2 regions of the Tardiphaga sp. 619_E2_N8_4 genome follow, and region 1 is predicted to be linked to the other one. Evidence: predicted binding sites of a transcription regulator. Region 1 holds the regulator's gene; the other holds the start of a gene.
What was found. Region 1 encodes LexA, which represses DNA repair genes until DNA is damaged. Its sites were predicted from a motif close to TGTTCNNNNTGTGTTCNG; they were not measured.

Region 1 (16,027 bases):
GAACTCCTCGCGCATGCCGCGAAGCGCTGGCCGCTTTACGCATTCTCAAACACCAATGTCGCGCATGTCACGCATTTCTCGGAACACCATGCCGATCTGCTCAGTCACTTCGACACGGTGTTTCTGTCGTCCTCGATCGGGCTTCGCAAGCCCGATGCAAAATCCTATGAGCACGTCATCGCGGAAATCGGCATCCCCGCCGACCGCATCGTGTTCTTCGACGATCTTGCCGACAATATCGAGGCCGCTCGCGCTTGCGGATTGCAGGCCGTCCACGTCACCTCGCCGACTTCCGTCGCCGAGGCGCTCAAGGCACTCGGGCTTTAGGTCCGCGAGATGCGCTGGAAGGCGATGCTGGTGAGGACGCCGAGCAGTGCCCAGAACAGCAGGCTGGTCAGGACCGCCGCAACGACGAAACTGTGCGACAGCGCTTCGGGGACATCCGTATGACCAGCGGGCGCCTGTGGAGCGCCGATCAGATGCGGCAGGATGATCAGGCCGAGGCCTAAAATGGCAGCCCATGACGCCTTGCGGAAGACCAGCAGGCCGAGCCCCGCCGCGGTGGCGCAGGCGGTGCCGATCCACCAGGTCTGGCGCAGTGTGAGGTCGGCGACAGGCATTCCAGGCAGCTCCGGCGGCAGGCCGAGGCCGGGCGCCGCCGTGAAGACGACGAAACCGCCGAGACCCCAGAACAGCCCTTCCCGCCAGCTCACGGCCCGGCCACGCAGCGCGAAGATGCCGGCCAGTAGCAACGCGAAGCCGATGGCCGTCAGGATATTGGCGCCGGTGGTGAAGGCATTGCGTTGCAAGCCCTCGGTGGGCTCCCATTCGGCCTCATGGCTATGGGCGGCGGCGCCATGGTCGTGCGTATGGGCGGGCTGCGCGGCAGCCGTCGGCGCAACAGCAGCCGGAGCTTCCGCCTTGCGCTCATAAACTTCGCTTTTCTGGATCAGGGGAATGGTCCCGACCATCTGGGCGCCGGTGATGGCAGCGCCAGTGATCACGCCAGCCAGCGCTGCCGAGAAAACGATCGACCTGAAGACGGACATGTCTCAGTGGCAGGGGAATGCGTTGGCGTGACGCGTGTCGTGGGCCGCATTATGGACCGCGCTGATATGCGAGAAACCGACCACCCCGACGATAAACAGACCGAGCGCCATGGCCAGAACGGCCTGCACGACGACATTAACGTCAGTGGTGACGGCGGAGATCTGGGCGGTCTGGGTCTGTTGCATCGGAATCCTCGCGAAATAGAGGGCCAATTTAGCCGAGTTGCTCCGGCGGCGCGACCGTTAATTTTACATCGCGCGGGCGAGATCGCGGCTGGTCAGATGAAAGTTCGCATCTGCCGCTACCGACGCACGCACGAGCTTGGCGCTAGCCGCCGCCTGGAACACCGCTCTGTGGTCTTGAAAATAGGCCGCGCAGTCCTCCGGCGACGGGTAGCGCCGGAGCAGCGTCCGGAACGCATGACGGTGCACCATGCATAGCCCGCGATGGCCGGACGGCCGGAACGCCAGCGCATCGACATCTGCCCGCCAGACAGGCGCTTCATCGGCGGTTGCGGCGTGGTTGTCGGTCATGATCGCCGATGTCTACCGTGTTTCCCTGCCCTGCCAAAGCGCCGGTGGTTTTGCGTCCGCTCCCGCTCTCCGCTATGACGGGCGCCCACACTGCCGGAGATCCCCGCGATGGCCCTGATGCCGGTTACCGATGCCATGGCCGCGATTCTCGCGGGCGCCGATGCGCTGCCTGAGGAGATGGTGCCGCTGGAAGACGCGTTCCACCGCGTGCTCGCCCGCGACATCGCTTCGCTGCGCACGCAGCCACCGGAGCCCATGTCGGCCATGGACGGCTATGCGGTGCGCGCCGCCGATGCGACATTGGGCGCCAAGCTCCGCGTGATCGGCGAGATCGCCGCAGGCAAGCCGTTCGACCGCCCGCTGCAGACCGGCGAAGCCCTGCGAATCTTCACCGGCGGCGTGCTGCCCGCTGGCGCCGACGCCGTCGTAATCCAGGAAGATACCACGCGCGATAGCGATATGGTCGGGATCAACGAGGCCGCGATTTCCGGCAAGCATATCCGCCCGGCTGGCGTCGATTTCAACGAAGGCGATGTGCTGTTGCGCGCCGGCACCCGCCTTACCGATCGCGACCTGGCGCTTGCTGCCGGGATGAACCATCCGTCACTGCCCGTGCGGCGACGGCCGGTCGTTGCCGTGCTCGCCACCGGCGACGAACTGGTCATGCCCGGCGCGGTCCCTGGCCCCGGCCAGATCGTGCTCTCCAATGGTTTCGCGCTGCGTGCGTTGGCCCGCGCTGAAGGCGCCGAGGTGATCGATCTCGGCATCGCCGTCGACACGTTGGAGGCGACCACATCGGCCATTCAGTGCGCGATCGATCTGAAGGCGGACGTGCTGATCACCACCGGCGGCGCGTCGGTCGGCGACCACGACCTCGTGCAGCAATCCCTGATCAATGCCGGCGTCGAGATGGCGTTCTGGCGCATCGCCATGCGGCCCGGCAAGCCGATGATGCACGGACGCCGCCAGGGCATGCGCGTGATCGGCCTGCCCGGCAATCCCGTCTCGTCCTATGTCTGCGGCTTCCTGTTCATGGTGCCGCTGCTGCGCGCGCTATCCGGCCGAAACGAGGTCGCTCACGCGCTCGAACCCGCGGTGCTCGGCCGCGACCTCGCCGCCAACGACCAGCGCGAGGACTATCTGCGCACGCGTCTGGAAACCCGCGCCGACGGCACCGTGGTGGCGACGCCGGTGATGAAACAGGACTCGTCGCTGCTGGGAAATCTGGCTGTCGCCGAAGGACTTCTGATCCGCAAGCCATTCGCTCCCGCCGCCGCCGCTGGTGATTCCTGCGCGATCATGCGACTGCCTGTCTAAAGGCCGAGATGCGCGATGGGATGCCGGGCCACCGGAACTTCCGCCGCGCGGCATGTTCTCTGAGCTTTTTTCTGACTGAGATACCTTAACGCGGCTTCAGTCACTGAATTGTCACGTAACGCAGCGAGACATCGCTGCGAAACAAGATCGGTGCACAAATGGACTATTTCAAACGCTTCAATTTCCTGTTTGCGATGCCAACATTCGACGCCGACGATCTCGAGGGCATTCGCCTCAATCAGATCGTCGATGAGATCGAGCGTTCCGGCTTCGAGGTCGTCAAGGCGCGCAAGCTCGAAGACGCCACGATCGCGGTCCAGACCGACGCGGCGATCGGCTGCATGGTGGTCGACTGGGGCAAGAAGGGCCTCGAAGGCAAGACCGCGGCGCTGATCAACCTGATGCGCAAACGGGGCCTCGATTTCCCCATCATCCTGCTGATCCGTCGCAAGCGGTTTGAAGACGTCCCGGTCGAGGTGCTCGATTTCATCGACGGCTATGTCTTCCTGTCGGAGGAAACACCGCCGTTCATCGCCAAGAATCTGATCAGCCGGTTGAAGCAATATGCCGAGACGCTGAAGACGCCGTTCTTCGGCGCGCTGGTCGACTATGCCGAGGAAGGCAACCAGCTCTGGACCTGCCCCGGGCACAATGGCGGCGTGTTCTACAGCCGCAGCCCGATCGGGCGGGTGTTCATGGAACATCTCGGCGAAGCCGTGTTTCGCGACGACCTCGACAATTCGGTGCTCGATCTCGGCGATCTGCTGACTCACGAGGGCCCTGCTTTGCAGGCGCAGAAGGAAGCCGCGCAGATCTTCGGGGCGGAGAAAACCTATTTCGTGCTCAACGGCACCTCGACCTCCAACAAGGTCGCGCTATCGGCTCTGGTCACCGATGGCGATCTGGTGCTGTTCGATCGCAACAACCACAAGGCGGCCCTGCACGGCGCATTGATGATTTCAGGCGGTGTGCCGATCTATGTGCCGACGACGCGCAATCCCTGGGGCCTGATCGGCCCGATGAACTGGGATGCGCTCGACGAGGACGCGCTGCGCGAGCGCATCCGTATCAATCCGCTGGTCACGGATCCCGAGGCCTGGAAGCGTCCACGCCCGTTCCGCGTCGCCGTGGTCGAACAGTGCACCTATGACGGCACCATCTACAGCGCCGAGATGATCATCGCGCGCATCGGCCATCTCTGCGATTACATCCTGTTCGACGAAGCATGGGCGGGTTTCATGAAATTCCACCCGCTCTATGCCGGCCGCTTCGCCATGGGGCTCAAGGAGCTCGGCCCGGATTCGCCGGGCATCATCGCGACGCAGTCGACCCACAAGCAGCTCGCGAGCTTCTCGCAGGCGTCGCAGATCCACATGAAGGATCGTCATATCCGCGGGCAGAAGCGCCGCGTCGAGCATCGGCGCTTCAACGAAAGCTTCATGCAGCACGCCTCGACCTCGCCATTCTATCCACTGTTCGCATCATTGGATGTCGGCGCGCAGATGATGAAGGGCCGCTCTGGCGAAGTGTTGTGGGACGACACGATCCGGCTGGGCATCGAACTGCGCAAGAAGATGCGCGCCGTCCGCCGCGAATTCGAGGAGAAGGAAACCCGCGCCGAGCGTCGCTGGTTCTTCGAACCCTTCGTGCCCGAGCGCGTCGCAATTCCCGACGCAGCCAGCGAAGGCGCTGTTCACAATGTGCCGTGGGAAAGCATCGGCACTGACCAGCTCGCCACCAATCCGTCCTATTGGCAGCTCGCCCCTGAGGCTGCCTGGCACGGCTTTCCCGGAATGGTCGCCGGCTTCGCCATGACCGATCCCAACAAGCTGACGGTACTGACACCCGGCTTCGACCGCACCACCGGCGGCTATGCGGAACACGGCATCCCCGCGCCCGTGGTCGCGCAGTTCCTGCGCGAAAATCGCATCGTGCCGGAGAAGAACGACCTTAACTCGCTGCTCTTCCTGCTGACGCCCGGCGTGGAGGCCAGCAAGGCCGGCACGCTGATATCGGGCCTTGTCGCCTTCAAGAAGTTTCATGACGACAACGCGTTGCTGGAAGACGTCATCCCGGAATTCGCACGGCGCAGGCCCGCGCGTTACGCGGGCATACGCCTGCGGGATCTATGCGGCGACATGCACCGGTTCTTCCGCGAGGCCAATGTGAGCGAACTTCAGACCAGGCAATTCTCCGCTGACCATCTGCCGGAGATTGCCATGTCACCCCATGATGCCGCGCGCTGTCTGGTGCGCAACGACGTCGATTACCTCCCGATCGATGAGATCTTCGGGCGCGTCGCGACGACGCCGTTCGTGGTCTACCCGCCCGGCATCGCCACGATCGTCCCCGGAGAACGGCTCACCGAACGGTCAAAGCCGATGATCGATTATCTCAGGATGTTCGAGACCTGCTTCAACACATTCCCGGGCTTCGACGTCGAGATCCAAGGCATCTACCGCAAGGTCGACGCCAATGGCCGGATCCGACTTTACACTTACGTGGTCTCCGAATAGGGAGCACGTAAGGAGCCTGATTTGCCAACGGAACTCGAACAGCCGGTCGTCATCCGACCATCACGCGACACCGACGTCGATGCCATGCTGGCGATCTATCGCCGGCACATCCGGCAAGGCGTCGAGGAAGGCGTCAGCGACGCCGACACGCCGCAGCCCGACGATCTCAGAGACCGGCGCAAGAACCTGCGCAGCAAACGGTTCCCGCACCTCGTCGCCACGCAAGGCGGCGAGGTCGTCGGCTATGCCTATGTGGTGCTGTTCCGCAAGCGACCGGCCTATCGCTACACGGTCAAGCATTCGATCTATATCCACCACGGTCATGTCGGCCGGGGCATCGGCCGCCTGTTGATGCGCGAACTCATCGACGTCTGCGCGGCGGCCGGCTTCCGGCAGATCATCGGCTATATCGATGCCGACAACACGGCCTCGCTCGGCTTGCATGAGAGCTTCGGCTTTGCCCGCGTCGGCTTGCTGCCCGGCGTCGCCTATCGCTCCGGCCGCTGGGCCGACACGATCATGGTTCAGCGCTCGCTGGCCACCGGCTCCACGACCCCGCCGCCGCCCGTTGGGCGCATGACGTCTGCGTAGACCAAGCGACCGGGAAGCATTTTCCATGTCCGTCGAGGGTCGACGACTGGTGAGGAACAGCCTCCTCAAACCTCCCTCAACGCGCATTCTGTTGACGGCAAATTAAGCATTGCAGAACACATATGGAACATATAGTGTTCGTTCATGATTTGTTTCGAGATTCTGTGGCTTTGAGTAGTTTGAGAGTGCCCGAACTCGCGCAACCGATCTTCGAACGATCGTCTCTGGATTGAGGCTCACGTTCGAAGGCCCTTTGAAACGCACGCGGCGGCCGACACCGTCAACTGAGGATGGCTTCAGATGCTCACGCGCAAACAATACGAACTCCTGCGATTCATCGATCAACGGTTGAAGGAAGCCGGCGTCCCGCCCTCCTTCGACGAGATGAAGGATGCGCTCGACCTGCGCTCGAAGTCCGGCATCCATCGTCTGATCACGGCGCTGGAAGAACGCGGCTTCATACGCCGTCTGCCCAACCGCGCCCGTGCCATCGAAGTCATCAAGCTGCCAGAGCTCGGCGCGCCGGTCACCGGCGGCACCGGGCGCCGCGGCTTCACGCCCAGCGTCATCGAAGGCACGCTTGGCAAGGTGCGTTCGGCCGCCAGCATCGCCAGCAACAGCGGCGATGATGACAATGGCCGCACGGTTGCTATCCCGGTCATGGGCCGGATCGCGGCAGGTACGCCGATCGAGGCGCTGCAGACCCGCAGCCACACCATCAGCATGCCCGCGGACATGCTCGGCTCCGGCGAACATTACGCGCTCGAAGTGCGCGGCGATTCCATGCAGGACGCCGGCATTCTCGACGGCGACACCGTGCTGATCCAGCGCAACGAGAGCGCCGACACCGGCGACATCGTGGTGGCCCTGATCGACGACGAGGAAGCCACGCTGAAGCGCTTCCGCCGCCGCGGCGCGTCGATCGCGCTGGAGCCAGCGAACGACGCCTACGAGGTCCGCATCCTGCCGCCTAACCGGGTGCGCATTCAGGGCAAGCTGATTGGCCTGTATCGTCGCTACTGAGGCTGTGGCCTCGGCGGATTACTGATCTTCGGGTTGAAGATCGGTTTCCGCCGGCGTCGCATCCACCGGCCGATTTTGCGGCGTGCGACTGTCCTGGATCAGATCGTGCTGGGGCTCATCGGGGATAGCGCGCGACCACGGGCGGTCCAGGCCAGGCGGGCGCACGGCATCGATGGTAAAGCCGTTGGCAGTTCGCTGCAGGCTCACCGCGCCATTTCGTTGCAAGCGATCCTGATCGATCACCAGCGCCTTGCAATCCCTCGGCGATTGTCTCGTCGTGACGATCAGCGCCGCTTTCTCGCAATCATCTGTGAAAGCATCCGGCTGTAGAACCAGCGCCACCAAAGCGCCATCGGCCAGCGCCGTGATGCACCCGTCGCGGTCGCAGGACACGCCGTGGCCGACTGAGGCATCGGTCGGCAGGCGTGCATCGGCATCGCCGGCAAGCCACTCTTTCAGCAAAAATGTATCCTTGGCGCTGCGCATCACGTGGAGATGCCCGTCCCTGCCCCGTACCGCGACGCTGCGACCATCACCCGAGATCAGCACATCCGGCTGCTTCACCAGCAATGCCCATACAATCGAGAGCACCAGCACGCCAGCCCCCGCGAAGCGCAACGGCGTGCGCAGCAATCCGAGCACGATGATGCCGATACTGGCTGATATCAGCGGTCCGGTGCCGAAGGCCGGCATCCGGCCGATGGCGCCGGGCAAGGCTGCGACCCATTGCGTGACCACGATCATCCACTGGATGCCGACATCCATCAGCCGCCAGAACACACCGTCAAAGCCGAACGGCATGGCCACCAAACCGAGAATGCCGGCCGGCATCACCAACGCCGAGACCACCGGCATCGCCAAAAGATTGGCGAGAACGCCATAGGGCGTGACGCGATGAAAGTGAAAGGCAGCATAGGGCGTGGTGGCAAGGCCCGCGACCAGCGAGGCCAGCACGAGCATCGCGATCTCACGTCCGCCCCATAGCGCCACGCGCGCCGTCGCGGAATGATCGGACGACGCAAACAGCGCGGGCATGCCGATCTGCACCAATGCGACGAGCCCCAGCGTCGCCGCGAACGACATCTGGAAACTCGGATGCACCAGTGCCTCCGGCGCGACGATCAGCACGACCATTGCCGCCACCGCCAGCGTGCGGAACGTCACCGCCCGGCGATCGACCATGACTGCAATCAGCACGACGGCCGTCATGAAAAACGATCTCTGCGTCGCGACTTCAGCACCTGACAACAGCAGATAGAACAGTGCTGCGAATAACGCAGCAGCCGCTGCGACTTTCTTGATCGGGAACGTCACCGTCAGCACGGGGATCAGTGCCAGCAGCGCGCGGATCGCAAAGAACACCACGCCGGCGACAACGGCCATGTGATAGCCAGAAATCGACAATACATGACCGAGGCCGGAGATGAACATCGCATCATTGACGTCAGCCGAAATCGCATCGCGGCGGCCCGTGAGCAGCGCCGTGGCAATGGCGCGGCTATCGCCCGAGAGCACTGTGCGGATCCGCGCGTCGATGGCGTCGCGTAGCCCCTGCATGGTCGCCGAATAGCGTAGCGCCACACTCGGCTGTATCGGCGGATCGACTGCCTTGATGCCGCCCATCACAAAACCGGACGCGCCGATCCCTTGAAAATACAGATCCCGTCCGAAGTCGTAGCTCCCCGGCCGGAGCGGCGGCAGCGGCGGCTGCAGCCTTGCCTTCAATTCGACGAAGCTGCCGATGGCAGGCGCCATGCCCTTCTTCACCGACAGCCGCACACGGGTGAGCTTCGGCGCGGCGCGCGGGCTGTCCATCGTGGCAACGCGCAGCACGAAGCGATCCGTGCGCTCCCGTTCCTCGTGAGTTTCAACGAAGCCGGTCAGCGCGACGGAATAGAGCGGCTTCGCCAGAACCTCATGAGCCACGCGCGCGGTTTTCATTGCAGCCATCGCAAAGCCGGCCGCGGTTGCCGCAATGAGCAAGATCAAGGGAAACCATCGCTGCCGCCGCAGCAAAAACGCAGCCACGCAAAGAAGGCCTGCCGTCGCAGCGGCAACCCAGGCCACCGGCTCATGCTCAGCGGCAAAATACAGCGCGATGCCGGTCCCGAAAGCGATCGGCACCCAAGGCAGCAAGCGACCGGGACCAGCTTCGGCCCACACCCACGTCCAGAGCGTCTCGAAGCCCGACGTTGATGACGTCGGTGACGGGAGAGCGACGCCTGCCGTGGCCGGCGGCGGCCATGTGGTCGCCGTGCCGGATCGGCCCCGCCGCTGTTGCTGATCCCCGCCCCGCGCCATCGAACGCCCGCACGCCAAGCTTGTCCTTCCGAATGCTATCGGAAGGGCAAGCGGCGGCTAGCGGAACGGATGCAGAATACGAAAACTAATCCCTGGGGTTGCTCAAGCGAGCTTGGCGTAGCTGTCGCGCAGACCGACGGTACGGTTGAAGACCAGCTTGCCCGGCGCTGAATCCTTGTCGCGACAGAAATAACCCTGGCGCTCGAACTGCACGACATCGCTTGTGTTGTCGCTCGCCAGCGCCGGCTCCAGCATGGCGCCGGTCAGCGTCTCCAGCGAGTCCGGATTGAGCTGCGATGCGAACTCGGTCGCATTGGGCTGCGGATCGGCGAACAGCTGATTGTAGACGCGCACTTCCGCCTGCACGGCATCTGCAGCGCTCACCCAATGGATCGTCGCCTTGACCTTACGGCCGTCTGGCGCATTGCCGCCCCGGGTTTCCGGATCATAGGTGCAGCGCAGTTCGACCACCTCGCCGGCAGCGTTCTTGATCACGTCCTTGCAGGTGATGAAATAGCCGTAACGCAAGCGGACCTCGCGGCCCGGCGCCATGCGGAAGAACTTCTTCGGCGGCTCTTCCATGAAGTCGTCATGCTCGATGTAGAGCTCGCGGCCGAATGAAATCTGCCGGTTGCCGAGCGACGCATCATCGGGATGGTTGATGGCTTCGAGCTGCTCGGTCTGTCCTTCCGGGTAGTTCTCGATCACCACCTTCAGCGGCTTCAGCACCGCCATGCGGCGCTGCGCCGTGCGATTCAGTGTCTCGCGCACGGCGAAGTCGAACATCGAGATATCGACGGTCGAGTTGGCCTTGGCGACGCCGATGCGCTTGACGAACTCGCGCAGCGCTTCAGCGGGAATGCCGCGGCGCTGTAGGCCGGCGAGCGTCGGCATCCGTGGATCGTCCCAGCCGGTGACATGGCCGCCGCGGACAAGTTCGGTCAGCACGCGCTTCGACAGCAGCGTGTAGGTCATGTTGAGGCGCGCGAATTCATACTGATGCGGCCGCGACGGCACCGGCAGGTTTTCCAGGCACCAGTCATAGAGCGGCCGGTGATCCTCGAATTCGAGCGTGCAGATCGAATGCGTCACGTGTTCGATGGCATCCGACTGACCGTGCGCGAAGTCGTAGCTCGGATAGATGCTCCAGGCGGTGCCCGTGCGCGGATGATGCGCATGCAGGATGCGATAGATCACGGGATCGCGCAGGTTGATGTTGCCCGACGACATGTCGATCTTGGCGCGCAGCACGCGGGCGCCGTTCGGGAATTCGCCGGCGCGCATCCGCGCGAACAGATCCAGGTTCTCATCAACCGAACGGTCGCGGAACGGGCTGTTCTGGCCGGGCTCCGTCAGGGTGCCACGCTTAAAGCGGATCTCTTCCTGCGACTGGTCATCGACATAGGCCTTGCCGGCGCGGATCAGGTGCACCGCCCAGTCATAGAGCTGCTCGAAATAGTCCGAGGCGTAGTGCAGGTTGCCCTCGCCCCAGTCGAAGCCGAGCCAGCGGACGTCGCGCTGGATGGCGTCGATATATTCCTGCTCTTCCTTGGTCGGATTGGTGTCGTCGAAACGCAGGTTGCAGTGGCCGCCGAACTCCTCGGCAACGCCGAAATTCAGGCAGATCGACTTGGCATGGCCGAGATGCAGGTAGCCGTTGGGCTCCGGCGGAAAGCGCGTCACCACGCTCTTGTGCTTACCGGATTGCAGGTCCGCCGCAACGATGTCGCGGATGAAGTCACGGCCTGCGTCGGATACCGATTCGTCTGTCATTTTCTGCCTTTCAAGCTGCGCCCTATGTGCCAAATCCGGAAGGCCGCGCCAAGGCCGGATCAGGGGCCGGGTCCCGCGAAAGGGCCTTTTCCGATGCGGTTCCGACCCCAAATCCGCGTTTATTCGCCGTGAGACAGCGCCCTGTCGTTGTGATAAACGCCCGCCAACACTCACACCGAACTCGATCGAACCCGCTGATATGACCGCTCCCGTCGTTACCCGTTTCGCCCCCTCGCCGACCGGCTTCCTCCATATCGGCGGTGGACGCACCGCGCTGTTTAACTGGCTCTATGCCAAGAAGACCGGCGGCAAGATGCTGCTGCGGATCGAGGATACCGACCGCGAACGCTCAACGGACGCCGCGATCGACGCCATTATCGACGGGTTGAAGTGGCTGGGCATCGAGTGGGACGGCGACACCGTCTTCCAGTTTGCCCGTGCCGGCCGGCACCGCGAAGTCGCCGAACAGCTGCTGGCCGAGGGCAGGGCGTATTACTGCTATGCCAGCGCCGAGGAACTGCAACAGATGCGCGAGACCGCCCGCGCCGAGGGCAAGTCCAAGCTCTATAACGGGCTGTGGCGCGACCGTGATCCGTCGGATCCGCGCCCCGACGTCAAACCGACGATCCGCCTGAAGGCGCCGCTCACCGGCGAGACCGTGATCGAGGATCAGGTACAGGGCCGCGTGGTCTGGCAGAACGAGAATCTCGACGACCTCGTGCTGCTGCGTGGCGACGGCAATCCGACCTACATGCTCGCCGTGGTGGTCGATGACCATGACATGGGCGTGACCCATGTCATCCGCGGTGACGATCATCTGATCAACGCCGCCCGCCAGAAGCAGATCTACGACGCGCTCGGCTGGACCGTGCCCAGCATGTCGCATATTCCGCTGATCCACGGACCCGATGGTTCGAAACTCTCGAAGCGCCACGGTGCGCTCGGCGTCGAGGCCTATCGCGCGCTGGGTTATGTGCCGGCCGCCCTGCGGAATTACCTGGTGCGGCTCGGCTGGAGCCATGGCGATCAGGAAATCTTCTCGACCCAGGAGATGATCGACGCCTTCGACCTGTCGGGGATCGGCCGTTCCGCCGCGCGCTTCGATTTCGCCAAGCTCGAAAATCTCAACGGTCACTACATCCGTCACACCGACGATCAATCCCTCGTGACCATGTTCGAGGACGTGCTGAATTACGTGCCCGGCGGCGCCGAACTGAAGGCGAAGCTCAACGACACTACGCGCGCTCAGCTGTTGCGCGCCATGCCCGGCCTGAAGGAACGCGCCAAGACGCTGATCGAACTGATCGACGGCGCCAATTTCATCTTTGCCGATCGCCCACTGGCGATGGAGCCGAAGGCGCAGGCCGCGCTGACGCCGGAAACCCGTGTGCTGATCGGCAAGTTGCGCACGGCACTGGAAGCCGTCACCGACTGGACCGCAGCAAATGCCGAAGCTGCTACCCGCGCCTTTGCCGAGGAAGCTGGCATCAAGCTTGGCGGAGTCGCGCAACCGCTTCGCGTGGCGCTGACCGGCAAGACCACATCGCCCGGCATTTTCGATGTTCTGGCGGTATTGGGACGGCAGGAATGCCTGGACCGGCTCGCCGATCAGGCATCTATTTAGCATAGCTGTAGGCTGCTTTTGCCCGCCTTGCAGCGCACACAGCAATACGCTACGCATTCTGGCGAATGCTCTGGAATTCCCGGCTAGCCTCCCCATTTCTCCTGAAATGTCGGTGGCTTGCCGGCCCCTCAACGATCTCATCGGGGACCACGCGATGGACGCAAAAACCAATACCAAATCCGCAACGCTGACAGTCGACGGCAAGAGCTTCGAACTGCCGATCCACAGCGGGACCGTCGGCCCTGATGTCATCGACATCGGCAAGCTCTACGCCCAGTCCGGGATGTTCACCTACGATCCCGGCTTCACCTCGACGGGCAGCTGCCAGTCCAAGATCACCTATATCGATGGCGATGCCGGTATCCTCGAATACCGCGGCTACCCCATCGAGCAGCTCGCCGAGAAGGGGGACTTCCTCGAGACCTGCTATCTGCTGCTGTACGGGGAACTCCCGACCAAGGCGCAGAAGGCAAAGTTCGACGCATTGGTCACGAACCACACCATGGTTCACGATCAGATGAGCCGCTTCTTCCAGGGATTCCGCCGCGACGCGCATCCGATGGCCGTGATGGTCGCGTCGGTTGGCGCCCTCGCCGCGTTCTACCACGACTCAACTGATATCAACGATCCGAAGCAGCGCGACATCGCGTCGATCCGCATGATCGCCAAGATCCCGACGCTCGCGGCGATGGCTTACAAGTACACGATCGGTCAGCCCTTCGTGTATCCGACCAACTCGCTCGATTTCGCGGCGAACTTCATGAAGATGTGCTTCGCCGTGCCGTGCGAGGAGTACAAGGTCAATCCGGTGCTCGCCAAGGCGCTGGACAAGATCTTCACGCTGCACGCCGACCACGAGCAGAACGCATCGACCTCGACGGTCCGCATCGCCGGTTCGTCGGGCGCCAATCCGTTCGCCTGCATCGCCGCCGGCATCGCCTGCCTGTGGGGACCGGCGCATGGTGGTGCCAACGAAGCCGCGCTGCAGATGCTCGCCGAAATCGGCACTGTCGACAAGATTCCGGAATTCATCGCCAAGGTGAAGGACAAGAATTCCAGCGTCCGCCTGATGGGCTTCGGTCATCGCGTCTACAAGAACTACGATCCGCGTGCCAAGCTGATGCAGCAGGCCTGCCACGAAGTTCTCAAGGAAACCGGTCACGGTGGCGACGAGATGCTCGCCGTTGCCATGGAGCTCGAGAAGATCGCGCTGTCGGACCAGTACTTCATCGACCGCAAGCTGTATCCGAATGTCGATTTCTATTCGGGCATCACGCTGAAGGCGATGGGCTTCCCGACCTCGATGTTCACTGTGCTGTTCGCGGTCGCCCGCACCGTTGGCTGGATCAGCCAGTGGAGCGAGATGATCGGCGATCCGCAGCAGAAGATCGGCCGTCCGCGGCAGCTCTATACGGGTGCTGCCCGCCGCGACTACGTGGATATCGCCAAGCGCGCCTAAGACCTCGTTTCGCAGAGTGCGAAAATCAAAACGGCGGATCGCAAGATCCGCCGTTTTTTTGTTACGCTGCAATCTCTTGAATGAAGGCCTTCAACTCTTCCGCATCGTGGCCAGCACGACATTGGCCGCACCGACGCTCGGCGACGCTTCGCCGGTCGCCATGATCCCGTCGAGCCGCGCCAGGGCTTCAATCTGACGGCGCCGCATCGGTGTGTCTGCCATCACCTCTTGCAACGACGCCGCGAGCTTCTCCGGCGTGCAGTCTTCCTGGATGAACTCCGGAATGACGTTCTCGCCGATCACCAGATTGGCGAGGATCACCGACGATGATGTGATGCGGCGGCGGATGATCCAGGCCTCGACACTGCCGGCCTTGTAGGCTGTGACCATCGGCACGCCTGACAATGCAAGCTCCAGCGTCACCGTCCCCGATTTGGCAAAGGCCGCATGCGCGATGCGGAACGCGGCGCGCTTCTCGGTTTCGCCCACAACGATCCGTGGCTGCACCGGCCACGCCTTGAGCGCTTCGGCGATAACCTCGACGAGATGTGGCATAGTTGGCAGGATCAGTTCGAATTGCGTGCCCTGCTTTTGCAGCAGATCGAGCGTCGCGCCGAACGTTGCCATGTGATGACGGATCTCGCTGCGACGGCTACCCGGCAGCACCAGCAATACCGGCGGCTTCGTTTCGCGACGCGCCTGCTCGTCCGCATTGGGACGCAGCGCATCGATCTGCTCGATCAGGGGATGACCGACATAGGTACATGGCGGTCCGCCGAGCCGCCGATGCGCCTCCGGCTCGAACGGCAGCAGCGCCAGCACATGGTCGACATAAGCGCGCATCGCCTTCGCGCGCCCCGGTCTCCACGCCCACACCGTTGGCGACACATAGTTGACGACGGGAATGGAGGGATCGCACTGGCGCACACGCTTGGCGACGCGATGGGTGAAGTCCGGGCTATCGATGATCACCAGCACATCAGGCCTGGCGCGCAGGACGTCCTCGGTCGCGCGCGTGATAAGTCTCAGGATCGACGGCAGCTTCCGGACGACGGCAGCTAGGCCGATAATGGAAAGCTCCTCGATGGGAAACAGCGACTGCAGACCTTCGCGCGCCATCGACGAACCGCCGACGCCTTCGAAGCGTACATCATCGCCCAGTCGCTGGCGCAGCACCTTCATCAGCGCGGAGCCGAGACGGTCGCCGGATTCTTCGGTGGCGATGAGATAGATCGTCTTCGTCACGTAGGAAGTCCCGTCACGAAAAGACCTGCGGCATCGGCGGCGACAATCATCTGCTGCGGTTCGGCGACGATCGTATTGCCTGCGACGATGGCGATGCCGGCGAGCTTCGCAGCCGCAGCACGCTCGATGGTCCGCGGTCCCAATGTCGGCAGATCGAAACGCAGATCCTGACCGCTCTTCGGCGCCTTCACCAGTACACCCCGCCCTGCCTTGGCGCGAATACGTCCCTGCTCACGCAAGAGCGCCACGCGGGCCAGCAATCCATCGGTGCCTTCGATATCCTCGATCCCCACCACATGGCCGTCGATCACCACGGTCGCCTGGCCGATATCGAACGGGCTCAAGGCGCGCAAGACGTCGCGCCCACGTGCGATATCGGCTTCAGCATCTTGATCCGGTACGGCACGCGTCACGCTGCCTTCCGGCATCAGCACATCGGACGCGACGTCCTTGATCCCCAGCAGACGAAAACCTTCATGCTCGAACAGGCGGCTGATACTTGTCAGCAAATGATCGTCACCACCGCGAAACGCGCGAAACACTTTCGGCATCACGCGAAGCGTTGCCCAGTCCAGCCCGATCTCGGAGATTGCCG
Region 2 (16,027 bases), 4.1 Mb from region 1:
ACCAGCGCCACCCGGCGGAGGATTACGCCATCGGCTTCGAGGCGCTGGATGCGCTTCCAGCACGGTGTCGACGAAAGCCCCACGCGGTCGCCGATCTCGGCCACCGACAGCGAGGCGTCTTCCTGCAGGACGGTCAGGATCTTGCGATCGATCGCATCGAGGCGGCGGGTGGATTCAAGGGGCTGGTCGGCGACATCGGTCATGGGAAGAACTTTGTTCTAATTATGGGGTCGAGTAACCTCATATATAGAACATTCTTCCAAGGCAAGCCCTGTACCGCCTCAGCTAAGGGCGCCGACCCGGGATTCCCTCAAAAGCTGTTCGACTTCAGCACGTTGCGGGCAGGCGAAAGCACCGCCATAGCGGGTGCATTTCAGGGCCGCGGCGGCGGAGGCGAAGCGCAGCGCCTCCGGTACCGACTTGCCGCCCGCGAATTCCAGCGCGAAGGCGCCATGGAAAATGTCGCCGGCGCCGAGGGTGTCCACGGTGTGAACGGGGAAGGCCGGGGTTTCCTTGGGATGTCCGTGCTCGTCGAGCCACAGGGTACCGCGCGGGCCGCGGGTGACGGCAAGGAAGGACGAGGTCAGCGTCGCCATCTTCTGCAGCGCCTTGAGATTGTCGGTGATGCCGGCGGTCGATTGCAGCGCATCGTCCGAGAAGATCAGGTGCGAGGAGGCGGTCAGCAGGCCCTCGCGCTGCGACAGCGTGCTGTCGATATCGACGACGACGGGAATGCCGCGATGACGTGCCTCGATGCACAGCTCGGTGGCGAAGCCGGCGCAGCGGCTCTCGACCAGAATGGCGCTGCAGTCCTGCAGCAGCAGGTCGTGGTCGGGCAGTTTTACCTTCCAGAGTTCGGGATCGCGGAAGGTGACGATGGTGCGCTCGCCCGACGGGTCGATCATGACGGCCGAGATCGGTGTCACCAGGCCCGGCATATGCACCAGATGCGCGGAGTCGATGCCTTCCTTGGCGAGGTCATCGAACAGAAACTGGTCGGCGGTCTCGTTCTTGTCGCCCATCGGCCCGGTCATCGACGCCCGGCCACCCAGCCGGCTGACGCCGATGGCGGCGTTGAGCGCATTGCCGCCGATGATCTGGGCGAAACGTTGGGAGGGGAATTTTTGGCCACGCCCCGGGACGGCTTCGACGGCAAAGGTCAGGTCGCGAACCGGCAGGCCGATACACAATACGTGGACAGGCTTGGCACTCATGAAGGATTCCCCGTGTGGTCAGGCTTGGTCGGGATGCAGCCAGCGACCGAGCAGATGATGCGCGATGGCGAATGGGTGCGGCCCCGCGAGCCCGTCCGGGTGTTCGCGTTTCCACATCAGCATCGCCTCGTCACGGTCAAACCACCGGGCGTCCTCAAGTTCCATCTTGTCGACGGTAATCTCGTCGCTGATGGCGCGCGCCGAACAGCCGATCATCAGGGATGACGGGTAGGGCCAGGGCTGCGTCATGTAATAGGTGACGTCGGTACAGCGGATGCCGGATTCCTCGAAGATCTCGCGCTTCACCGCGTCCTCGATGGTCTCGGCCGCTTCGACGAAACCGGCAAGGCACGAATACATGCCCGGAGCGAACTGCTTCTGGCGGCCGAGCAGGCACTTGTCGCCCTTCTCCACCAGCATGATGACGACAGGATCGGTACGCGGGAAATGCTCGGTCTTGCAGCTCGGGCAAACGCGCTTCCAGCCGCCTTCGGCCATTGAGGACTTGGCGCCGCAATTGGCGCAAAACCCGTGGCGCTGATGCCAGGAGACGAGCGACTTGGCCTGTGCAACCGCCGAGAGTTGTTCCGGCGGCACCATGCCCTGCATGGCCATGCCGCGGAGTTCGCTGACGACGACATCGTCGCGGGTCAACAGCTTTTCGACGGCGGGTGCGCCGATGCCCATGCCGAACACCGCATCGCCATCACGCAGGCCCAGAAAGACAGTGCCAGGATTGGCGCCGAATTTCAGCGCCTCGTCGATGGTCAGCAGCGCGCGCTGGGCATCGCCATCCTTCTTCATGACCAGCGAGTCGCGGTAGATCACATAAGCGCGCGAGGAGCTTTTGCCCTCCAGCGCGAACAGTTTCTCGTCGCTGAAGCGCAGATGCGCGGCGCGGTCGAGCGTGTTGGAGACGAAGGCCGGACGGCCGAGCGGAAACAGCTTGCTTGTCATGATGGTCAACCGAGCCAGATCTTGCGGCGGAGTTCTGAGATGAAGCGCTGCACTTCTGCCGCGTCATGGGCGAGTGGTGGCATCACGCCCCAGATCGGCCGAGGCCAGGCGGCATCGGTCTTGCGGCGCGCGATGATGTGGACGTGCAACTGCGGCACCATGTTGCCGAGCGCCGCGACATTGAGCTTGTCGCATTTGGTGATTTCTTTGAGCGCCCGGCCGACACGGTTGATCTCGGTCATCAACTGGCCCTGCGCGACCTCGTCGAGATCGATGATCTCGGTCGTGTCGGCGCGGCGCGGCACCAGCATCAGCCAGGGGTAGTGCGCGTCCTTCACCACCAGCACGCGGCTGAGGGGGAGGTCGCCAATGTCGATGGTGTCTTGTTGCAGCTGCTCGTGCAGCGACCAGGAGGAGGGAGCGGCCATTCTGACTCTCGATTAAGGCGCACAGCGTCGCAGGAAGCGGCTGCGCAGACAACTCCCGTCATGGCCGGTTTTGCGCGTCTGGACCACGTTTTCTTGCGACTTTCCTGCGCAAAACTTGCGGCGGACTTGCGACACGCGCCGCGCTTGCTTTCCGACCATTTTGGCCCCAAATAAGCACCGGGAGATTGGCGGTGGACGAGCCACTCGCCAATCGGGTCAGGTCCGGAAGGAAGCAGCCCTAACGAGATCCGGATCGGGTCGCTCGTCAGTCTCCTACTTGTTTTATCGAGCAAATTCAGCGTCCTGCGCATGGGTCGTTAGCTCGGTGGGCGCCTTGTTCGATGAGTGAGGCAGCATCGAAGGCCGGAACCTGTGTCCCGTTCCGCCTATGATGCGCCAGATGTTCCGCAAGCCGGCTTTACGAGACAACACATTGCGGATTCCTCGATGACCGACGCTGGCACGTCCCCTCCTGATGATCACCAGAGCGGTTTCGATATGGGCGTTGCCCCGGCGCCTGCTGCCGCCACGCCCTATCGCGTGCTCGCGCGTAAATACCGCCCCGGCAGTTTCGACGATCTGATCGGCCAGGAAGCGCTGGTCCGCACCGTTTCCAACGCGTTCGAGACCGGCCGCATTCCGCAGGCCTGGATCCTCACCGGCGTCCGCGGGGTCGGCAAGACGACGACGGCGCGTATTCTGGCGCGCGCGCTGAATTATGAAATGGCCGATGGCTCGGTCAAAGGCCCGACCATCCACATGCCGACGCCGGGCATTCACTGCCAGGCGATCATGGAAAGCCGGCATATCGACATTCTCGAAATGGACGCCGCGAGCCACACCGGCGTCGACGATGTCCGCCAGATCAATGACAGCGTGCGCTATGCGCCCTCCAGCGCGCGCTACAAGGTCTACATCATCGACGAAGTCCACATGCTGTCGACCGCCGCCTTCAACGCGTTCCTGAAGACGCTGGAAGAGCCGCCGGAACACGCCAAGTTCGTGTTCGCCACGACCGAAATCCGCAAGGTGCCAGTGACGGTGCTGTCGCGCTGTCAGCGCTTCGACCTGCGCCGCGTCGATGCCGACGTGCTGATGTCGCATCTGTCGAACATCGCGGGCAAAGAGAATGTCGAGGTCGAGCCGGAAGCGCTGGGCATCATCGCCCGCGCCGCCGAAGGCTCGGTGCGCGATTCACTGTCGCTGTTCGATCAGGCGATTGCGCATGCCGCGGGCACGGTCCGCGCCGATGCCGTCCGGCAGATGCTCGGCCTCGCCGATCGCACCCGCGTGATCGACTTGTTCGATTCGCTGGCGCGCGGTGACATCGCCAGTGCATTTAAGGAATTTCGCGAACAATACGACGTCGGCGCTGATCCGATTGTGGTGCTGAGCGATCTTGCCGAATTCGTCAATTTCGTCACCCGCGTGAAAATCGTGCCGGCAACCGCCGACAATGTCGCGTTTGGAGAGACCGAACGTCTACGTGCACGCGATTTCGCCTCGAAGCTGTCGATGCGGGTGCTGTCGCGGATGTGGCAGATGCTGCTCAAGGGCATCACGGAAGTGCAGGGCGCGACGCGTCCCGCCGCCGCCGCAGAGATGGTGCTGGTGCGCATCGCTTACGTCGCCGATCTGCCGACCCCGGACGAAGCGATCCGGATGCTCGACCAGAATGGCGGGACGTCGCCGATGATCCCAACGAATGGTGGAGGCCGTGCCGCGCCATCGTCCGCTCCGTCGGCATCTTTGCCGTCAGCGCAGATGCCGTCCGCCATGCCGACGATGTCAGCGAGCGCGTCGCGTGGTCCGACCATGCAGCGCGGCGGCGCGGAGCCATCGCCGCGGCCGCAAGTCGGCATGGCAGATGCACCGCCCGCAGCGGTGCTGAAGATTTCCACCTTCCCTGAACTCGTCGCACTGGCCGGCGAGAAACGCGACCTGATGGTGCGCGGGGCGCTCGAAGCCGATGTGCGCCTGATCAAGATCGAAGACGGGCGGCTTGAGCTGGCGATGGAGCGGACGGCGTCGCGCACGCTGATCAACGATCTGTCGCGGAAGCTCGAACAGTGGACCGGCCGGCGTTGGGCCGTGATCGTGTCCAACGAGCAGGGACAGCCGACGCTGCGCGATCAGCAGCTCGAGCAGAAGAACGAACGCCAGCGCGCGGCGGAAGCCGATCCGCGGGTCAAGGAAGTGCTGGCACGGTTTCCGCGTGCGAAGGTCGAGGTTCGTGTCATCGCCCCTGAGCCGCCGGACTTCAACGGCAGCGATAGCGACCTGATCAGCGATGACGCGACCGACGGTCTCAACGACGACGATTAATCGAACTGCGAAGGAAAACTCTTGGCTGATTTTCTCGGCATGATGAAACAGGCAGCGCAGCTGCAATCAAAGATGAAGGCGATGCAGGACGAGCTCGACCATGTCGAGGTCGAAGGTATCTCCGGCGGTGGCCTCGTGTCCGTGCGGATGACCGCGAAGACCGAAGTGAAGGCCGTGAAGATCGATCCCTCGCTGGTCAAAGCCGACGAAGTCGAGATACTTGAGGATCTGCTGGTCACGGCGCTCGGTGATGCGCGCCGCAAGGCGGAAGCTGCGATGCAAGAGAAGATGCAGGCGCTGACCGGCGGCCTCGGTCTGCCGCCGGGGATGGGCCTTACCTGAGATGGCATCCACGGCCGGTCCGGAAATCGAGCGCCTGATTCAGTTGCTGGCGCGGCTGCCCGGTCTTGGCCCGCGCTCGGCCCGGCGTGCCGCGCTGCATCTGATCAAGAAGCGCGAGGCGCTGATGACGCCGCTAGCCGGTGCCTTGCAGGTGGCGATCGACCGGATTCAGGTCTGCAAGGTCTGCAGCAATATCGATACGCAGAATCCCTGCACGATCTGCACGGACCCGCGCCGCGATCCCTCGACCATCGTGGTGGTCGCCGATGTCGCGGACTTGTGGGCGCTCGAACGCGCCCATGCGACGACGGGCAAATATCATGTATTGGGTGCAACGCTGTCGCCGCTCGACGGCGTCGGCCCGCAGGATCTGACCATCGACGCGCTGGTGTCACGTGCGCATGATTCAGAGGTGAGCGAAATCATCCTGGCGCTGAATGCGACGGTTGATGGGCAGACCACGGCACATTACATCACCGACCTCCTGCAGGAGGCCAATGTGAAGGTGACGCGGCTGGCACATGGCGTGCCGGTTGGTGGTGAACTCGATTATCTCGACGAAGGCACGCTGTCGGCAGCAATGCGACAGCGGACGCTGTTTTAAGACTGGAAGAGCATTGATGACACGATATGACTTGAAGGCTTTGCCGACCTGGGCCGCTGCGATTTGTGCGGCCGGCCTGTTTGCGACGGCTGCCAGAGGCGCGACCGAAACGCCGGCTCCGCCAGCCGCACCGGTGGCACCGAAGGCCATGAAGATCGGCGATGTGCTGACCGGGCAGCTCAACGCCATGCGCAGCCGCGATGCCAAGGGCAAGCGCACCAATGTGTATCAAGTGGTCAGCGAGCCGCGTCGGCTGCCGGCGCCTGCAGGGCTGTGCAATCTTGAGACCGGACCTGAGACGTTCGAGATCGTCGTTGCCAATGACGTGCAGGCCACGCAGCTGAAGAAGCTTGTCGGCAAGGAAGTTGCGCTCAAGGTTGCTGAAGTCACCTGCGCCGAGCAGGCCGGGCAGATGAGTGAAGCGCTGGTGACGAAATGGAGCGTGGTGACGAAGCCGAACTGAGTTCGCTTCGGTTAAACCCGTACCGGCCCCAGCATCTCGAAATGCGCGCGGCGCTGCAGCCAGATCAGGAGGATCAGGCTCGGCACCGCGACGACCACGCTGATGACGAAGAACATCGGCCATCCCGTCGCCTGCGCGACGTAACCTGCACCTGCCGACAGATAGGTCCGCCCCACCGCAGCGAGCGCCGTGAGCAGCGCATATTGCGTGGCTGTGTGCAGCGGGTTTTTGCACAGCGCCGAAAGGTAGGCGACGAAGATCACCGTACCGATGGCGCTGGTGAAATTCTCGACCGAGATGGCCAGTGCCAGCGCCCATTGATTGACGCCGACGATGGCGAGCCACGAGAATGCCAGGTTGGACAGCGCCTGCAACACAGCGCCGATCCACAGGCTCGCCGCCAGCGAATAGCGCCGCGCCACGAAGCCGCCAGCGAAGCCGCCGATCAGCGTGGCGGCAAGGCCGACGCCTTTGACGATGGCGGCGTAGTCGTTGCGGGTGAAGCCGAGATCAATCACGAACGGCGCTGTCATGGTGCCGGAAAAGGCGTCGGTGAATTTGAACAGCACGACAAAGGCCAGCGCGGCCCAGGCGTCCTTGCGGGCCAGAAACTCGGAGAACGCGCCGATTGCGGCCTGCAGCACGCGCGTGAAGGCGCTGTCGCCGCGCGTGGCGGCTTCGGCCTGCGCGGATTGCTCGGGCTCGGTGGCCGCAAGCGCTGTGACCGTGCCGACCAGCACCATCGCCGCCATTGCCACATAGCCCCACATCCAGGCGGTGGAGCGCGCGATGCCCGTGCTCTCGAAGGCGCTGACCAGAAACAGCACGCCGGCGGTCGAGATCAGCATGCCGATGCGATAGGCCGCGACATAGGACGCCATGCCGGCCGCCTGTTCGCTCTCCGGCAGGCTCTCCACACGAAACGCATCGACGACAATGTCCTGCGTCGATGACATCGCAGCGACCAGCAGCGCACCAAGGGCGACGAACAGTGGCGAGCGGGCGGGATCGGTCAGCGCCAGCAGCAGGATCGCGACGATCAGCAGCAGTTGCGAGAACACCAGCCAGCCGCGGCGGCGGCCGAACTGGCGCGTGAAGAAGGGCACATGCAGCGCGTCGACCAGCGGCGCCCAAAGGAACTTCAGCGTGTAGGGCGTGCCGACGAGGGCGAACAACCCGATGGTACCGAGATCGACGCCGGATTCGCGCATCCACACCAGCAGCGTGGAACCGGACAATGCAAGCGGCAGACCCGACGACAGGCCAAGCAGCAGCACGATCAGCACCCGCGGCTGCAGATACACCGCCATGCTCTCGCGCCAGGTGGCACGGGGCTTCAAGGCGAGGGCGGCTTCGGACGAGTCAGGCGCGCTGGTCATGGGGAAGGATTAGCAGATTCGGGAGGGAGCGGCCTGTGGCTTCGTATCCTTCCCCTCGGTTGTCATCGCCCGGCCTGGCGCGCAATTGCGCGCTAGGACCGGGCGATCCAGTATCCGGCGTTGGTTGTGTTTGGCAGCGTCGTACGAACGTAAGGTCGGTGTATACTGGGTCAACCGGTCAAGCCGGGTGACGACAAGTGAGTTTGGTGCAACGGCAGTGGCGAGTCCTGACGATGCGTGCCTACAACTTTTACGTCTACATTCTCGCCAGCGAGATTGGTGGGACGCTGTATATCGGCGTGACGAACGATCTCATTCGCCGCGTATACGAACACAAAACGAAAGCCGCAGAGGGATTCACGAAGGCCTATGGCATCGACCGGCTCGTCTACTACGAACGCTTCGACAATATCGAACACGCCATGCACCGCGAGAAGCGGCTCAAGAAGTGGATGCGGGAATGGAAGATCGCACTGATCGAGAAAGATAATCCCAATTGGGATGATCTGTATCCCCTCATCTGCCGGTGAGGCTCCCCTCTCTCGGTTGTTATCGCCCGGCTTGACCGGGCGATCTGGTATCCGACGGGGTCTGCGGTGGGCAGCATCGCGCAAACGCAAGGCTGGTGTTTACTGGGTCACCCGGTCAAGCCGGGTGACGACAAGTGAGTTCACTCCCCTGCCTGAATCTTGCGCGGCAGTGGCGCGAACATGTCGGGGGCCGCGGTCCTGGCGACCGCTGGGGCGACCTCGGTGGTAGGCTCACTCTTTCTGAAATCCAGCTCCTCGATGCGGCCGGCGCGCTTTTCGATCTTGTCGGCGGAGATCAGGATCTGGCGGACGTCCTCATTGGCCTGCCCGAAATGCGTCTGCAGCTTCATCACGCGATCGCGCAAGCGAGTGAGGTCGTCGCCCAGATTCAGTACCTCCGTGCGGATCTGGTCGGCGGCGTCGCGCATCCGCGCGTCTTTGAGAATCTGCTGCATCACCTGGATGGCCAGCATCAACAGCGACGGCGACACCAGCACGACGCGGGCGCGATAGGCCTTCTGGATGATGTCGTCGAAACCGTCATGGATTTCCGCATAGACGGATTCCGACGGCACGAACATCAGCGCCGTATCCTGCGTCTCGCCGGCCACCAGATACTTCTCGGCGATGTCGGTGACATGTTTCATCACGTCCGCGCGCAAGCGCTGCGCTGCGTATTTCTTCTCGTCATCGCTGCGCGCGTCATGCAGCGCCGTGACGGCTTCCAGCGGGAATTTCGCGTCGATGCACAGCGGGCGCTGGTCCGGCAGGAAGATCACGCAGTCCGGCCGCTTGCCCGACGATAGCGTGTGCTGGAACGCATAGGCGCCGCTCGGCATGCCGTCCTTGACGATGCTTTCCATCCGCGCCTGACCGAAGGCGCCGCGTGACTGCTTGTTGGCGAGCACGTCACGCAAGGTCGTCACCTGCGAGGTGAGGTCGGTGAGATTCTTGTGGGCGTTGTCGATAATGCCCAGGCGCTCATGCAGCGCGCTCAGGCTTTCCATGGTGTTGCGCGTGGTCTGTTCCATGGATTGGCCGACGCGATGGGTCACGGAGTCCAGTCGCTCGGACACCGCGCGTGCCATGTCGGCCTGACGGCCCGCCAAGGCCTGGCCCATGGCGTCGACGCGGCCGGTGGCCTCGTTCTGCGCCTTCAGCACTTCGCTGAGGCGTTCTTCCAGTTCGTCGGCGCGGATCGCCTGGGCCATGGCCATGGCGGCGCCGCGGCTACCGGAGCGAGCGATGATGATGGCGATGGTGAGCAGCAAACCCAGCGCCAGAGCACTGAAGCCCATCAATGCCACGCCGGCGGTGACCGGCATGTCGCCGATCATGAAAAGAATCTCGTTCATCCCATCCTTGTAGCCGATTCGGTCGGTCACGCGAACGAAGAGGGAACGTTTATGGTTAATGCAAGATGAATTTTCCTGGTTAACCCAAGCCTAAGAAATATGGTTAAGCGAACCTTAACCGGCATCGTTAACCGCGCCTCAATTTTCATGGTTAGCGGGGAGTTAATGTCCTTCAAAGTCCAGCTTTTCCAGCGGATTGACCCGGACCGGCGCGCAGATTAAATCGCCGCCATGGCCATTCGTGAAATCATTATCCTGCCCGACAAACAGTTGCGGCTGATCTCCAAACCTGTCGAGAAGGTGACGTCGGAGGTGCGCAAGCTCGCCGACGACATGTTCGAGACGATGTATGACGCACCCGGGATCGGGCTGGCGGCGATCCAGATCGCGGTTCCGCTGCGGCTGATCACCATGGACATCGCCAAGAAGGACGATGAGGAGGACGGCAAGAAGCCACGCGTCTTCATCAATCCGGAGATCATCTCGGCCTCGGAAGAACTCTCGGTCTACGAGGAAGGCTGCCTGTCGATCCCTGAATATTACGAGGAAGTGGAACGTCCGGCGACGGTGCGGATCCGCTATATGGACCTCGACGGCAAGACCATCGAGGAAGAGGCCTCTGGCCTGTTCGCGACCTGCATTCAGCATGAGATCGACCATCTCAATGGCGTGCTGTTCGTCGATTACCTTTCCAAGCTGAAGCGCGACCGCGTGCTGAAGAAGTTCACCAAGCTCGCCAAGCGCGCGGAGTAGTTTCTCCGCGCAACGCTGCAACAGATCGGCTCCGACCTATGTCGCTTCGTTTGATCTTCATGGGCACGCCGGATTTCGCGGTGCCGACGCTGCTCGAACTCGTGGCCCACGGCCATGAGATCGTCGCCGTCTATACCCGCGAAGCAAAGCCCGCCGGCCGGGGCATGAAGCTGCAGCCGACGCCGGTGGCGCGCGAGGCTGAACGGCTCGGCATTCCCGTGTTCACGCCGAAAACGCTGCGGACGCCGGAAGCCGAAGCCGAGTTCCGGTCGCATGAGGCCGAGGCTGCGGTCGTCGTCGCCTATGGCATGATCCTGCCGCAGAATATTCTCGATGTACCGCCGCTCGGCTGTTTCAACCTGCACGGCTCGCTGTTGCCGCGCTGGCGCGGCGCCGCACCGATCAATCGTGCCATCATGGAGGGCGACGCCGAGAGCGGCGTCATGGTGATGAAGATGGATGTCGGCCTCGACACCGGCGATGTCGCCATGGCCGAGCGCCTGGCGATCACCGATGCGATGACGGCGCTGGACCTGCACGATGCGCTGGCGCCGCTTGGTGCCGATCTGATGGTGCGGGCCATGGGTGCGCTGGAAAGGGGACGGCTGAGCCTGACCCCGCAGAGTGCAGACGGCGTCACCTACGCGGCCAAGATCGACAAGGCCGAGGCCAAGATCGACTGGTCGAAGCCGGCGCGCGACGTGCTTCGGCATTGTCATGGCCTGTCGCCGTTTCCCGGCGCGTGGTGCGAAGTGCCGATCGAGGGCGAGGCGGTGCGCGTGAAGGTTCTGCGCTGCGAGCTTACAAAGGGCGCGGGCGCGCCCGGCGAGATCATCGACGATCAGCTCACCATCGCCTGCGGCGAGGGCGCGATCCGGATCATCGACCTGCAGCGCGCCGGCAAGCAGCCGATGAAGGCCAGTGAATTTCTGCGTGGCACGCCGTTGAAGCCGCCTCTGCGGGTGGGCTGATGCCGCGCTACAAGATGATCATCGAATATGACGGCACACCATTTTCCGGATGGCAGGTGCAGGCCAACGCGACGCTGACCGTACAGGGCGCGCTGGAGCGTGCCGCCGAGGCCATTTGCGGCGAGCCGATCCGCGTCCATGGCGCCGGTCGCACCGATGCCGGCGTCCATGCGCTCGGCCAGGTCGCCCATTGCGACGTGCCGAAAGTGCTGGTGCCGGGTCGCTTTCGCGATGGCATGAATGCCCATCTGCGGCCGCATCCGGTCGGCGTGCTGTCGGCGGATATCGTGCCGGATGATTTCGAGGCGCGGTTCTCGGCCATCAGACGCCACTATGTCTATCGCATCACCAATCGCCGCGCGAACCTCGCCGTCGATGCCGGCCGGGTCTGGCGCGTGCCGCGCCCGCTCGATGTCGCTGCCATGAGCGAGGCTGCGAAGCGTTTGCTCGGTCGACACGACTTCACGACCTTTCGCGATACCGAATGCCAGGCCAAGTCGCCGATCCGCACGCTCGATCAGCTCGATGTGGTGCAGAACGGTGAGGCGATCACCATCACGACCTCCGCACGCTCGTTCCTGCACAGCCAGGTGCGCTCGATGGTTGGCTCACTGGTCTGGGTCGGCAACGGTCGCTGGACGCCGGACGACCTGGCTGCGGCGCTTGCCGCGAAGGACCGCAGCGCCTGCGGCATCGTGGCGCCGCCGGATGGGCTGTATCTGGTAAAGGTCGACTACTAGACCTTCACGCCCTTCATCGCGTCCCAGAACAGATCCTGTCCATTCGCGACATTCGCCGTCCAATGCTCATGCGCAAAATCATTGGCGTCGTCGGTGATGAACTTGAAGGCGCGCCAGGGAATGCCGTGGCGCAGGCAGACCTGCGCGATGGCAAACAGTTCCATATCGACGATATCGACATTGTTCGACACCAGCCAAGGATCGCTGGAGGTGACGAAACTGTCACCACTGCCGCAGATCACGCCGCGCTGGCCCGAGACCAGGCGGTCGAGATCGGGCGCAAAGGGCGTGCGGCCGCGCGGCGCCAGTGGCTCGGCATTCATGTCACGCTGGATCACGTCGCTGACCTCGACGAGGCCGTTGAGTTTGGTGTTTAGCTTGCCGGCGGTGCCGTAGTTCACGACGAGCTTGGGCTGCATGGCCTGCACCGCCTGAAGCGTTGCGATCGTGGTGTTGATCTTGCCGACGCCGGTGAAAATCACCTCGATCTCGGCAGGCGCGCGTGATTTGTCGAGCTCGCTTTCGAGCGCGGTGAGGACGAGAATCTTGCCGTTCATGCGAAATACCGATCCAGCACGCCGCGATAGATTTGGGTGAGCTTCTCCAGATCGGCAACCTTCGTGTGTTCGTCGATCTGATGCATGGTCTGCCCGACCAGGCCGAATTCAATCACCGGGCAGTAGTTCTTGATGAAGCGCGCATCCGAGGTTCCGCCACCCGTGTTGAGATCCGGTATGCGACCGGTAACATCCTTGATCGCAGCGACGACCGTATCGGTAAACGCGCCCGGCTTTGTGACGAAGCTGTCCGAATTGCTCGGCTCCCAGATCACATGCGCGCGAATGCGATTGCCGGCGGCAGTTGCGACGCGTGCATCGATCAGGTCGCGCAATGACGCCTGCGTGTGATGGTCGTTGAAGCGGATGTTGAACTTCGCCCGCGCTTGCGCGGGGATGACGTTGGTCGCCTTGTTGCCGACATCCACCGAGGTGAATTCGAGATTGGACGGCTGAAACTGCGCATTGCCCTGATCGAGCGGATCGCTGCTCAGCGCTGTGATCAACGCGGCTATATCCGGTACCGGATTCGATGCGCGATGCGGATAGGCGACATGGCCCTGCACGCCATCGACGACCAGCGTGCCTGATTGCGACCCGCGGCGGCCGATCTTGATGGTGTCGCCCATCTCCTCGACATTCGACGGCTCACCGACGATGCAATGATCCAACTTTTCGCCGCGCTCGGCCGCCCATTGCAGCAGCTTGACGGTGCCGTTGACCGCAATGCCTTCCTCGTCGCCGGTGATCAGGAACGAGATCGACCCCTTTGGCTGGCCGCCATTCGCTGCGAGATAGTCCAGCACGGCGGCCACGCTGGCGGCGATGCCACCCTTCATGTCCACGGCACCACGGCCGTAGAGCAGCCCGTCCTTTACGTCGCCGGAGAAAGCGCCATGGGTCCACGCCGCTTCATCACCGGGCGGCACCACGTCGGTATGGCCGGCGAAGCAGATATGCGGCGCGGAAGTCCCGATGCGCGCATAGAGGTTTTCGATGTCGGCGCTGCCTTCCTCACTGAAGGTGACGCGATGGACTTCAAAGCCGGCTGACGTCAGCAGGCTCTCGATCACGCCGAGGGCGCCGGCATCAGCGGGGGTGACTGAGGGGCAGCGGAGAAGATCTTGAGCGATGGAGAGAGCGTCGGTGGACATCAGACCCTTGGTGCAGTGGCAAGCGCGGCAAGCGGATCGGGACCGTATTCGTTCGGCCCGGCGGTGCCGCGCAGGAAGCCCAGTTCGACGATGGCCCAGATGGTCACGGCGAAGCTGGCGATATGAAAGACGAAGCTGGTGCTCGCGCTGCTGGTACTACCAATGCCGCTCAGGACGCTGGGGCCGAGCCAGAACGCCAGGATCCACCATCCGCTCTTCTCGCGGTCATGCAGCCGCTTGATGCCGGTGGCGATGCCGGACCAGGTGCCGGCGACGATCAGGACGATAGCCGCCAGCCACAGCAGGATGGCTGCGCCGACCATGCTGAAAAGCCGGTCGGTGTCGAATCCGCCGAGCCACATCACGGCAGCGGCAATGAAGGCGATCCAGATGACCAGGTAGATCAGGATGGCTAGCCAGTATTTGCCGCGGTTGATCCGTCCCGTGAAGCTGAAAAGCAGCGTGGTCCAGTCCATGGCAGCCCTCAATTCAACGGATCGGTCCGGTTTGCACGATGCTACGCGCAAACCGGACGAAACGACAAATCAGTCGCGCAGCAGTTCGTTGATGCTGGTCTTGGAGCGGGTGCGCTCGTCGACACGCTTCACGATCACGGCGCAGGCGGTGGAGGGGCCGATCTGACCGTTCTTCATCGGCTTGCCGGGCAGGTTGCCGGGGACCAGCACCGCATATTCCGGCACTTCGCCGACGAATACTTCGCCCGTCTCGCGATCGACGATCTTGGTCGATGCGCCCAGGAACACGCCCATGGCCAGCACCGCACCCTTGCGCACGATCACGCCTTCAGCGACTTCCGAGCGGGCGCCGATGAAGCAGTCGTCCTCGATGATCACCGGGCCGGCCTGCAGCGGCTCCAGCACGCCGCCGATGCCGACGCCGCCGGAAATGTGCACGCGCTTGCCGATCTGGGCGCAGGAGCCCACCGTCGACCAGGTGTCGACCATGGAGCTCTCATCGACATAGGCGCCGAGATTGACGAAGGACGGCATCAGCACGACGTTCTTGGCGATGAAGGCCGACTTGCGCACGATAGCGCCCGGTACAGAGCGGAAGCCGGCGTCGCGGAAGCTGTTGTCGCCCCATCCCTCGAACTTCGAGGGCACCTTGTCCCACCAGGCCGCGCCGCCGGGACCACCAGAGATCTGCGCCATGTCATTGAGGCGGAACGACAGCAGCACGGCCTTCTTCAGCCACTGGTTCACGGTCCACTTGCCGTCGTCGGCGCGGACGGCGACGCGGGCCTCGCCCTTGTCGAGCAGGTTCAGCGCCTGATCGACGGCGTCGCGGACTTCACCCTTGGTCGAGGCGTTGACGTTATCGCGCGCGTCGAAGGCGGCATTGATGGTGGATTCGAGGGCGGTCAGCGACATCGCGATTTCCTTGGGCAGATCGTGGGTAAAAGGTGATTTCTTGAAGCTTTTGTCGGGATTTGGCCGGGGAGAGTCAAGACGCGCGGGCGGCCATCCCGCCCTACCGGGCCTTGTTCAGCGCCGCCAGAAACCCGGTCAGATCGTCGGTGACGTGATCGACATGGTCGTCGTCACGGCCTTCCAGCTCCCAGTCCTCGCGGACGACCTCCTTGGCGCCGTCAGGCACGATCAGCACGGTGGTCATGCCGAGTTGGTGCGGCACCACGAGGTTGCGTGACAGGTCCTCGAACATGGCCGCCTTGGAGGGATCGACGCCGTGCAGGCGCAGGAACTTGTCATAGGTCTGCTGAGCCGGCTTCGGCTCCAGATCGGCGGCGATGATGTCGAAGATCGCTTCGAACTGATTGGCGAAGCCGAGGCGCTCCAGTACCGCGCCGGCATGGGCGACCGAGCCGTTGGTCAGGATCAGTTTGCGGCCTGGCAGTTGTGCGATCGCGGCGCCCATCACCGGATTGGGCTCCAGCGGCGAATGATCGATCTCGTGGACGAAAGCCAGAAAGTCGTCGGCGCGGACCCCGTGTTCGGTCATCATGCCGCGCATGGTGGTGCCGTAACGCTTGTAATAGTCCTTCTGAACCTTGAAGGCCGCGTCGGGTGAAATCCTGAGGAAGTTCGCGACGAAGTCGCGGATCTTGCCATCGACCTGCTGCCACAGGTTCACGTGGTGCGGATACAGCGTGTTGTCGAGATCGAACACCCATGTCTCGACATGGTTGAAGGCGCGCGGCGATTTGGTCGGCAGGGTCATTGATTGTCTCTGTTGTCTGGCCGTCACGGTGTCCCAAAGCGCAGCGTCTTGCCGCC

Region 2: a site for LexA is predicted at 9,628-9,645, ahead of AB8A23_RS02110 (DNA recombination protein RmuC). Genes of this name have one in related genera too.

Annotation. Positions count from the first base shown of each region.
Region 1 is NZ_JBPWQJ010000001.1:4,554,965-4,570,991, forward strand. Features, by position in the region: gene AB8A23_RS21915 (HAD-IA family hydrolase) at 1-327, shown strand, start outside; gene AB8A23_RS21920 (CbtA family protein) at 324-1,049, opposite strand; gene AB8A23_RS21925 (CbtB domain-containing protein) at 1,053-1,235, opposite strand; gene AB8A23_RS21930 (hypothetical protein) at 1,299-1,583, opposite strand; gene AB8A23_RS21935 (molybdopterin molybdotransferase MoeA) at 1,692-2,900, shown strand; gene AB8A23_RS21940 (Orn/Lys/Arg decarboxylase N-terminal domain-containing protein) at 3,059-5,416, shown strand; gene AB8A23_RS21945 (GNAT family N-acetyltransferase) at 5,438-6,007, shown strand; gene lexA (transcriptional repressor LexA) at 6,308-7,030, shown strand; gene AB8A23_RS21955 (ComEC/Rec2 family competence protein) at 7,049-9,331, opposite strand; gene AB8A23_RS21960 (glutamine--tRNA ligase/YqeY domain fusion protein) at 9,434-11,104, opposite strand; gene gltX (glutamate--tRNA ligase) at 11,304-12,728, shown strand; gene gltA (citrate synthase) at 12,883-14,187, shown strand; gene lpxB (lipid-A-disaccharide synthase) at 14,278-15,432, opposite strand; gene AB8A23_RS21980 (LpxI family protein) at 15,429-16,027, opposite strand, start outside.
Region 2 is NZ_JBPWQJ010000001.1:428,629-444,655, reverse strand. Features, by position in the region: gene AB8A23_RS02165 (Lrp/AsnC family transcriptional regulator) at 1-203, opposite strand, end outside; gene AB8A23_RS02160 (sugar kinase) at 282-1,214, opposite strand; gene nudC (NAD(+) diphosphatase) at 1,233-2,171, opposite strand; gene AB8A23_RS02150 (HIT domain-containing protein) at 2,177-2,599, opposite strand; RNA gene ffs (signal recognition particle sRNA small type) at 2,780-2,876, shown strand; gene AB8A23_RS02140 (DNA polymerase III subunit gamma/tau) at 3,047-4,924, shown strand; gene AB8A23_RS02135 (YbaB/EbfC family nucleoid-associated protein) at 4,946-5,266, shown strand; gene recR (recombination mediator RecR) at 5,268-5,870, shown strand; gene AB8A23_RS02125 (hypothetical protein) at 5,887-6,333, shown strand; gene AB8A23_RS02120 (AmpG family muropeptide MFS transporter) at 6,345-7,712, opposite strand; gene AB8A23_RS02115 (GIY-YIG nuclease family protein) at 7,946-8,242, shown strand; gene AB8A23_RS02110 (DNA recombination protein RmuC) at 8,383-9,597, opposite strand; gene def (peptide deformylase) at 9,829-10,350, shown strand; gene fmt (methionyl-tRNA formyltransferase) at 10,389-11,321, shown strand; gene truA (tRNA pseudouridine(38-40) synthase TruA) at 11,321-12,061, shown strand; gene AB8A23_RS02090 (phosphorylase family protein) at 12,058-12,618, opposite strand; gene dapE (succinyl-diaminopimelate desuccinylase) at 12,615-13,772, opposite strand; gene AB8A23_RS02080 (DUF805 domain-containing protein) at 13,772-14,248, opposite strand; gene dapD (2,3,4,5-tetrahydropyridine-2,6-dicarboxylate N-succinyltransferase) at 14,318-15,163, opposite strand; gene AB8A23_RS02070 (pyrimidine 5'-nucleotidase) at 15,264-15,971, opposite strand; gene AB8A23_RS02065 (DUF1036 domain-containing protein) at 15,995-16,027, opposite strand, start outside.